DNA from 3 places in the Methylocaldum sp. genome. Region 1 is predicted to be linked to each of the others. Evidence: riboswitches for the same ligand, from Rfam matches in the RefSeq annotation. Region 1 holds a riboswitch; each other region holds the start of a gene.

Region 1 (3,204 bases):
AACGTATTTTTATTCACGGACTCGTACCAGGATCGGATTTATTGGAAGAACGTAGCTATACAGACGGCGATCCCACTCCTATGGACGACCAACGCGCGAACCGCTGAGCCTTGCTCGGCCGTTGCGAAACCTTGGTCGCGAGGAGGTGTCGGACACCGCCCGCATTGGACGGCCCTGTCACTACGTTGAAATTATTGTTAAACGAATGGTTACGGCACCCGCCGAAACCGGTCATCAACCCCAAGGCCTCCGGCATCGCTTTGAGCACGCGTCTGCCGTGTTCGGATGAGCCGGGACATATCAATGCTCTATGGCCAGATCGATCGGATGAGCCCGGGAGATCGTTCCACCCGGGCACTCTTGCCTCTCTGGTTGCCAAGTTATGCCGGAGTCGGTTTCGAAGTCCGGCGGCCGATGGTAAATACGCCAACCAAGGCACTGCCGAACAGCCATACGGCAGCGGGAATCGGAACCGGCTGGACTGTCAATTGATAATTGCCGGCTACGCCGCCCAAGGCACCTATGATGATCGTGTATTCGCCCCCATAAGTGGTGTCGAGGTCGAATACCTGCGACAAGGTCTCGCCGACCGAGGATGCCACGCCCCAACCGAGCAGGGTGAGATCGTCGGAGCCCAGCGGATTGTTTACCGGGGTCGGATCGGTAAAGAAGGTATCGTGCCTAGAAGCGCCGGCACCGGTATCCCAGCCGCCATAAAGCGCGTAGCCGAGTTTGAGGTTGGCGCCGCCGTCGGCAAGGTCGTCCGCCAGAGTGATTTTGAATTGCGATACTCCGGCATCCACGCAGCCCTGGGCGCTGCCGCCGCAGGACCAATGGATCAGGCCGAAGTCCGCTCCATGGCCCCAACCCTGTCCGCCGTTGTCGGGATCGGACCAGGAAAGGCCGCCGACCCGCAGCATTCGATCCGTGGGAAGGTCGGGATCGTTATTGTTGTTATAGTTGGCAATCTGCCGCTGCAGGCTGCTGCCGTTGGTGGATGTGGGCGTGCCGGTCTCGATGGTGCGGCCGGCCGCCGCCGCGCTGTGCATGCCCGCATACCACATGACGGGCAAACTCCCGGTATAGCCGACACCGCCGTTGGTCCAAACGCCGCTCGCGTCGGTGCCCGGCATTCCGTCGGCGCCGTTGATGCTGCCGCCGGTGCCGTCGCCGTAACCGGCGATGTTGAACGTGGCGTGCGCGTGAGCCTCGGGCGCAGCGACCAATGTTCCCCCGAGCATTCCCGCGAGGGCCAGTATTGTTGCCGTGGTTTTCATACTATGATTCGTCCTCGTCACTGTTAGTGGTCGTCCAAAAGCTCGTTAACAGTGATGTCCGCGGCGCTTCACCGTACCCAATGGAGCTGCGCCGCGGTCCTCCCCATCACACTAGGAGGCGGCTCGGCCGTCTCGAATACTCCATAGCATCGAGACCCGAAGCTTTCCGGCCCCGCCTCGCGGCGGGTGTGGCGATTCGGACAGACCTAACGGCGGTCCATCCCGACAAAGATCCCTCGGGCGATCCCTGCCAGCCGATTCCTTGCGAATCCGTGTGTATCGCGTCTTTTTATGAGCCCCCTAAGCGGCGGACCCGGCCTTTGCTGAAACAATAAATATGCCACTAAATAATCATTGCTAATCAAACAGATAAATCGCATGCAAACGCCACCGACGTGGCAAATCACGCAGTCTCATGGGTGATTCCACACAAAAGTTCCCCGCTTAGAGCGCGGAAAGGAAGGCGTGTACATACGTCGAGGTCTTGTTTCAGGCGGGAACGGCCATGACGTTCTTGCGGCGCTGTCCCAGCGTGACCAAACTCGCGAGGGCGCTGCCGAACAGCCAAACCGCCGCGGGGACCGGAACCGGTGCGGTGCTGATATTCAAGCTGTACTCCGCGATGTTCTGACTCCAGTTCCCCACGCCGGCGCCGCCCAGGTAGATGGAATAAACCTGACCGGCCAGGGCCAGAAAGGTCAAACCGTCTACACCGTCGACGGTGCCATCGTGAGTCAAGTAGCTCAGTCCTACGGTGCCGAACGGGTTATCGGCTTCGTAAGGTTTCGCGGGTGTGCATCCGGGGCAGTTCCAGGAGCCGTGATGAGAGTAACTGCCGGTACCGGAGTCCATGCCGGTGAAGACGGTGATGCCAAAGTTCTGAATGTCGTAGCCGGTTCCCGTAACCACCACGGGATTCAGTGTTACCCACATAGTTTCTTCGGCCTTGATCAAGCCAATATCGGTCTGATGTCTCCAGCCGGTCGGCCCGTTGGCTGTCGGAACTCCGCTGCCATTGACGCCTGCGTCCTGCCAGGCCCCGGCGCCGGTATCGATTTCCGCGGCGAAGCCGTAACGCGTTACTGCATCTGCTTTCGAGATTTCGAGCGTGTTGCCCGCGGAGTGAAGCTCGGCCGCCCAGTTCAGATGAGACGTACCGGCATAGCCGAAAGGCAGCGTGGTGGCACTGGCGGTTCCGACCCAACCCGGCGATACCGTCGGATAGGTCGGATTGCCTATACCCCCATAGTTCCAGCCGTCGGTGGCGGACAGCTCAGTGGTGGTGAAGGTGTTGTACATCGTATGCGCCTGGGCGCCGGAAACGGCGCCTACGGACAAGACGGTACCGGCGAGGGCCATGGCCACCGCTTTGGTCAGTTTGTTTTTGTTTTTGGACATAGGAAATTACCTCGTGCTGTTCTATGGAGTTGGTCTTTGTTTTCACATAGGCAGCGATGTCCGCAGCGCTCCCGTCAAAAGCGGAAGGCGCTCCGATCTCCCCATCACCGAGGGAGGCGGCCCGGCCGTCTTGGGATCAAACTCACAAGACCCGTGGCTTTCCGAACCCGCCTCGCGGCGGGAGTGGCAGGTGCAAAAGGGACTCCGCCCCGCTACGGTCTACGCTCCCCTTCCCCGGCAATGGTTTTCCGGTTTTCCGTAGCACAAAGCGCGTTCGAACCGGAATTCGGTCGAACCGGCCGATACCCCAAGAGCAATAAGCGCGCCTGAGGTAAACCGTTGATATAGCGCCATTTCTATGACGAACCTAACGGAAGCTGCGGGATATCCCATGTTTGTAGTGCGGGTATTCCAGCATGTGGCGACCCAAATCATCCGGAGGGTCAGTCAGCCAGCTCTTTCACTACACCGTTTCAAAGCGGCGATCGGCTGAGGCCGAGGCGATGAAACGGCCGGATATCGCCGACAC
Region 2 (3,204 bases), on a different contig from region 1:
TATTCGGTTTTGGGCGTCGATGTTTCCGCGCCGATGATCGAACTGGCCCGGCGTACAGCGCCCGAAGCACAGTTTCAAACCGCATCGCTGTACGATGTGGACTTCCGCCCTTGCGCCGCGGTCACGGCCCTGGGCGAAGCCCTGAACTATTGTGCCGACGGAGCGCCGTCGGAAGCGCGCCTTGACCGCTTGTTCCGGAACATCGCTTCCTGTCTGCCGAAAGGCGGCGTTTTCGCATTCGACATCCTTGTCCGCTCGGACGGCGAACCCATGCACTATCGCTCCTGGCGCAAAGGGCCGGATTGGGCGGTGTTGGTGGAGATATCCGAACAGCCGCAGGAAAACCTGTTGATTCGGGACATTACCGTGTTCAGGAAAGGCGGCCACGGCTACCGCCGTTCCGAGGAGCGGCACCGGATCGGCGTTTTGGGCGGCGCCCAAATCGAACGTCTTCTCGCCGGCGCCGGTTTCGAGGTGACCGTCTCACCCCATTACGGCCGCCATCCTCTGGCTCAACGACGCTTGGCATACATCGCCTACAAGAGATCGGATGAAGGACTGCGTCCTGAAGGATAGGCACGAGAACCGAAGAAACCAAGGTATCTTCAAGCACGCAGCGACCGTTTGTGCGGCCGGCAAATGATGCTGATTTGGCGGCCCAGACGAAGTCCAATAATCCATGGTCCGCTGAACGTAGTCCATGGATTACAAATATCGGGAAATATTCCCGCAAAAGCATGAATCACGCAGTTTGTCCCGAATATCCCTGGTGTATTTGTCGATTGCCATCGAATAATTACGTTGTATGCCTTAAGCCTTGCGGGATTTCACAGGACAGACGATTAATGTCAAATAAGACAACAGATTATGATGATGTCATGCGCATTGAATTGCGGCATTTAACCTGCTCCCCACATAATGCGGTATGTCGCGCATTGATATCCGCCATGGGCGCCGGGATACCTACGCATTAACGATACATTTGTTAATGCACTGATACTCGCTGCCTCTTTCCCGTGACATGCCTGTAAATTGGCATGTGTTCCCAGGTAAATTACGCTTTGCTTCCACCGTTCCCCGGTATTTTCAAATTACAGCTTGTTAGTCTCGGAATACCCCTGCTCACTGGCACGGTATCTGCTTTAGCAGCTTGACTTGCCCGATAAGAACGCCAGTTTTCGAGCCTTATTGTCATTGTCATTTCGGCGGTTCTTATCAGCGACGACTGGCGGTTGGGCGCATGCCTGTCCGTTGGCCCAGGATGATATCGGTCTCAGGGACGAGACGCCTTCGCCACCTCCGCCGCGAGGCGGACTCGGAAAGCCGCGGGTCTTGGTATTCAAGACAGCCGGGCCGCCTCTCCTGTGAGAGTTATTCAAGGGCTATGGATTTCTCGAGCCTGCCGCACAACCTCTCGATGTTTCAAATCACAGGAAAAAATCCATGCAAAAATTTGGGGTCAAGAAAATGCAGATCCGACAGACCATTCTCGCAGCGGCTGCCCTGATCATGGCCAATTCGGCCGATGCCGGTGTGTTGCACGGGGGAACTTTTAGCGTTACCTATGCCAACCCGAACAACCTGTTGGAAGGACTAACCATCGGTCCTGGCGGGCTAACCGAATATTATGTCGCGAACTTCTTTCCCAAGGCGGTGGCCGATACTTACTCGACCATTGCGGATATCATAACGGTGCCCACCAACACCTACCCCGCGCCGTCAACGCTCGAATACGTCGTCAATCCCGCCGATCTGACCGGCACCGGAATTCCAACGGGCGCCGGCGGCCGCGCCAACAAGCCCACCACGTTGACCTGGGACGCCAGTCAGGATGCTTTGGTCGACTCGTCCGCCTTTATCGCCAACGGCCAGATCGGGTTGAACGGTGTCGTGATGACCCGTGGCAGTTTCACGGGTACATTGACGTCCGGAGATTACACCTTCGAATACAACGCGAGTCGAAATGACGGCGTCAACAGCGGCTGGACCTTGTGGAACAACACGAGCTTCAGAACGTCCACTTACGATGCCCGCAACATCAGCGTTACCACCAATGGCGATGAATTGCTCATGACCGGGGAACTCTGGTGGTCACCCAATATGACCGCTTTCCTGTTCGGCGGCGACGGCTCGAACTCCGCCGGTAAAGCCGCTACCTTCACTCTGGTTTCGCCTGCCGTGGTTCCGGTGCCGGCAGCGGTCTGGCTGTTCGGCAGCGGCTTGTTAAGCCTGCTGGCCGGCGCCCGCCGAAAGTCGGTCCAGGCGGCTTTATCCGCTTGATCGCCGAATAGAGGCCGTCGACCCGGGCTGCCGAGCCGCCCGGGGAGCCGTCTATCGCGTTTATCCGGCCAATCGGCCGGATAAACGCTCCCACCTTCGACCTGTTACGGACTTATCCTCATGACTACACGCCACCGACTCTCGCGATTCGGCAAAACTCTTGCACCCTGTTTGACATTTCTAGCCGCATGGTTGGCATTCCTTCCGGCAACGGCGACCGCCGCCACCGTTTCCGGCGGCGCATTGATCATGAACCTGGACCGGGATGCGCTGGCCGCCGCCGTCTCCTTGGACGCGACCGATGCGCCTTCCATATATCTGGAGGAATTTTTCGATGCACAAGCCGCGGCGGTGCGCAACAACGCGCAAATTTTGGAAGATCATATAGTGCCGGGCGTCGGCGAAATCCCGGCCACGGGTCTCGAATTCGCCGTCAACGGCGCTACCGTCGACGTCCCGGTCGGCCGGAGAACCAAGCCGACCACGTTGACGTTCGATCCGGGCGATTTCGCGGGCAGCGTCACCGGCGCGATCGGTCTTGGCGGCGTCAGCCGTTTCCGGATCGATACCGGATCGCCGAGCAACCGCATCGTCTCCGGAGACTACACCCTGGAATTCGACGCGGCCAACATCGATGCCGAGACCGGACGCTCCGGCTGGACGCTCTATAACCATTATTCTTTCCGGTCGGAATCCTTCAACTTGTTCAACGTGGCGATGGGGCTCGACCCGAATTCGTTCACCCTGTCGGGCGAACTCGGGGTCGGGCCGGGATGGGAGCATTTTGGCGGCACCGTGGGCGCGATCGTCGGCGATTTCAGTTTTCAAACCACCGTGGTACCGGTTCCGGCCGCGGTGTGGCTGTTCGTATCGGGTCTCGCCGGATTCGGCCTGTTCGGCAGATCCCGGAGTTACCGCGCATGA
Region 3 (3,204 bases), on a different contig from region 1:
ACGAGCCAATCGCGCTCGACTACAACACCGACTTCAAGACGCCGGATCAGGTCACCAGCTTCTACAGTGCCGATCCGCATCGTTCGTCGGACCACGATCCGGTCGTGGTGGAAGTGCTGGTGCCGGGCGATCTCGACAAGGACGGCGACGTCGACGTAGCGGACCAGAACCGCTTCCGCTCCGCCTTGGGCAAGTGTTCGGGCCAATCCGGCTACTTGGCGGAGGCTAACTACGACGGCGTCGGCTGCGTGACCTATGCCGACTACCAGCGCTGGTATGGCCACTACGCTGCCTATCGTGTCAAGGCAGGCCTTTAAACAGCGATCGGCCGCCTCCTTGCAACGAGGCGGCCCTTTCCCCTAACTGGAGATAAACGATGTTGACTTTTAAAGCCCGCCTCGCAATTGCCATTCTGGGGCTATTGGCCGTGGCCCCTTCCCACTCGGCCGTGGTGTCGCTCAATTTGGTCGGGAATGCCCCCGTGCTGGTTGGCGACAGCTTCAGTATCGATTTAACGTTGACTCAGCCCTTCGATGGGTTGGACGCTTCCGATGAATTGCTGGCGTTCGGATTCGACACGGTGCTGAACGGTACCGCCGCTCAGTTCACCGGCGTCACGTATTCGCCGTCCTTCAGCGATGACAGCGGCCTGCTCGGACTGGATTTGGCGGGATCGGCCTTCCCCGGCATCCCCAATCTTCCGGCTAATCAGACACTGACTCTGGCGACGCTCAATTTCCAGGCGTTGTACGCCGGAAATATTGATTTGGGCGTGTTGGGCAATCCGTCCGAACCCAATCAAGGATTGTTCTTCAGCCTCTCGGGGCCGCTCGCCGCCAATGCCGGTCTGTCCTTGAGCATTCAGTCCAGCGCGGTTCCCGTACCGGCCGCCTTTTGGCTGTTCGCCAGCGGGATCTCGGGGCTGGTGGTGCGGAGTGCATGCCGAAAAAGTTGTACGATCGGCGCACTCAGTCTACGAAGATAGCCGTTGGGCCAACGGGTTTGTCGGCAAAGGATTGCCGACCTACGAATGCTTGAATCCATTCACCCGAGCCGAAGGCGCCAACGACGTCCGCCAAGCCTGTTTTGCCGTACGAGCGAGATGAAAACGCGCTAAGTCTACGAAGATAGGCTTTGATCCCAGCCGTTGCCAAAGCTAACCCGTCCCAATTCGCTCGGCTCTTCGTGTGGACGCGGGCCGGTGTACGGCTGGCGGAAACGTGATCAGGCTCCGAACCAAGGCCTTCCCGGCGGTTTTTCTCTTCGCCAAGCCCAAACGCGGCTTGGGCTTGGCTTACGAGCACCTCGAAGTTTTTCGAGGTGCCTGACCAACGGATGCAGGCGGCCGGGGACCAAGCGGGACCTGATCCGCCGATTCGACCTGGCGTATCGGCAGAGTGCCTTCGGTCTATCGCCATCCGCTGCCGCCGCGCCGCTTCCAGCACGAATGGTTTCCCCTCGCTGGCTCATCTCATCACCTGCGCACGAAGCTCGGCCTTGAACGGCTGTCTCGGTAATTTCGCCATCTCGTTCCACCACCAATCACCGGATTTACGCGATTGATGGTGTCCACTTTTTTGAGCCTGGCTCACTGGCTCATGGAGAAGGAGACTGGACAGAATCCACCTAATCGGTCTCCGACGAGTCATTTGTCATAAATTGATTACATAGATTTAACCAATCATTAACTGACGTGTAACAGTCTCGGCTTAATTTGACCGGGTATTTCGAAAAAATGAGCAAGGAGGCTTAGGTCGGTTACCGGTCACGTCAAGCTGTAGGACCAGCTGAACGTGTTTGCCGAAGAGCCACACCCGCCGTGAGGCGGGGCCGGAAAGCCACGGGTCTCGCGTTTGTCGAGATCGCCGGGCCGCCTCCCGAGTGATGGGGAGGACCGTGGCACCGCTCACCACCTGTGGGCAGAATCACGGACATCACTGTGAGTTCAACGTCAACACAGTGAAAAGGTAATTCGGATGAAACCAAGTAAGATCATTTCGGCGCTCGCTTTGACGGGCGTCGGATTCTCAAGTACTGCCGGTGCGGCAACCTTGCCGAACTGGGTGGGTACCGCGGACTACACCGTCGTGGGCGGTTCGGCCGGCGAAGCGGTCGGTCCCTTCGATACTTACGACTTCGCGGCGGGCGACGGCGGTCTGGCATTGCTCGTACCGGACACGATCGCCAATCCCTCCCAAATTACGGTGGGAGACATCTATTCAGGCGTGTACCAGTCTTACGTCACCAACCATCAGTTGGGCACCTCCACGGTGAGCAACCCCAAACTGAACGTCTCTTACGAGTTGACCACCCAGTCGGCTTTCCAAACACAAGTCACGAACGCGCAGAATCTGGGCAACGGGCTGTGGACCATCAACTTCCAGGTGTTGAGTGGCTCGCTGGACCTGTTTTTCGACAACGCCGTCAATCGCGACGTAACCGGTGACACGGGCATCACGGACGGCACCAATATTCTTAAGGGATCGGTGACGGGCGGAACCGGGGTCGTCACGGTAAGCACCCAGTTTCCTTCCGGTCTTGGCGTAACCTCGAGCGAATTTACCTTCGTCGGAAACACCAGTTTCTATGATTCGGCGGTATACGATCCCGATACCATCGGCGGCGGCCAGTCGTTGTTCTCCCTGTTCGTCAGAAACCCCACCGCACCTCCCGCCATCTCTTCCGTCGGCGGCATACCGGTTACATCGACGAGCATTCTCTACCAGGCGGATGGATCGCTCACGCTGACGGCGGTACCGGTTCCAGCGGCCTTCTGGCTGCTCGCTAGTGCCTTGGCCGGCATGAGCGTCATCTCTCGCCGTTCCAGCAAATTGGCTGCGTGAGCCTCGCATGGCAAGCCCATTTGGTGAATGGGCGAGGATTCGGTGCAAATCTGCTTCGCTGACTGCGGAAGCAGACGGCGCGGCCGAACGTCACAACCGGGCCGGCGCTTATCCCGGTCCGGTTCCTCGAGCCGACCGCCAGCCGGAACGGCCGAGGCCAGTGCTGCAATTATCATCCTCATGACGCAGCGTCGCTAAAAGTCCGCGACAACTCTTGAGGAACTTCACCCTCGGGCTCGAACACCGCGCGCGAGCCAGTTCGGCGCCGGCGAGCCCCCTCCGGCGCAGGGCTTCCAACAAGAGCTAGCCGACACCCGTTGTTTGTCCTCGGTGGCGGCAAAGTGGGTTTGTGCTGCTTGGC

Evidence for each region. Region 1 has a riboswitch for cyclic di-GMP ahead of ABJK70_RS06820 (hypothetical protein). Riboswitches for the same ligand answer to the same signal wherever they lie in the genome.
Region 2: another riboswitch for cyclic di-GMP. It lies ahead of ABJK70_RS17940 (hypothetical protein); the one in region 1 lies ahead of ABJK70_RS06820 (hypothetical protein).
Region 3: another riboswitch for cyclic di-GMP. It lies ahead of pepA (flocculation-associated PEP-CTERM protein PepA); the one in region 1 lies ahead of ABJK70_RS06820 (hypothetical protein).

What each region holds. Positions count from the first base shown of each region.
Region 1 is NZ_JBDIVO010000048.1:3,304-6,507, forward strand. Features, by position in the region: gene ABJK70_RS06815 (hypothetical protein) at 1-17, opposite strand, end outside; gene ABJK70_RS06820 (hypothetical protein) at 381-1,277, opposite strand; cyclic di-GMP riboswitch class I at 1,392-1,480, opposite strand; gene ABJK70_RS06825 (hypothetical protein) at 1,767-2,675, opposite strand; cyclic di-GMP riboswitch class I at 2,788-2,873, opposite strand; gene ABJK70_RS06830 (hypothetical protein) at 3,139-3,204, opposite strand, start outside.
Region 2 is NZ_JBDIVO010000256.1:2,930-6,133, reverse strand. Features, by position in the region: gene ABJK70_RS17945 (class I SAM-dependent methyltransferase) at 1-576, shown strand, start outside; cyclic di-GMP riboswitch class I at 1,283-1,361, shown strand; gene ABJK70_RS17940 (hypothetical protein) at 1,444-2,280, shown strand; gene ABJK70_RS17935 (VPLPA-CTERM sorting domain-containing protein) at 2,401-3,204, shown strand; gene ABJK70_RS17930 (sialidase family protein) at 3,201-3,204, shown strand, end outside.
Region 3 is NZ_JBDIVO010000136.1:82-3,285, reverse strand. Features, by position in the region: gene ABJK70_RS12890 (ExeM/NucH family extracellular endonuclease) at 1-317, shown strand, start outside; gene ABJK70_RS12885 (hypothetical protein) at 377-985, shown strand; cyclic di-GMP riboswitch class I at 1,798-1,878, shown strand; gene pepA (flocculation-associated PEP-CTERM protein PepA) at 1,977-2,843, shown strand; partial or broken gene ABJK70_RS12875 (hypothetical protein) at 3,068-3,204, opposite strand, start outside.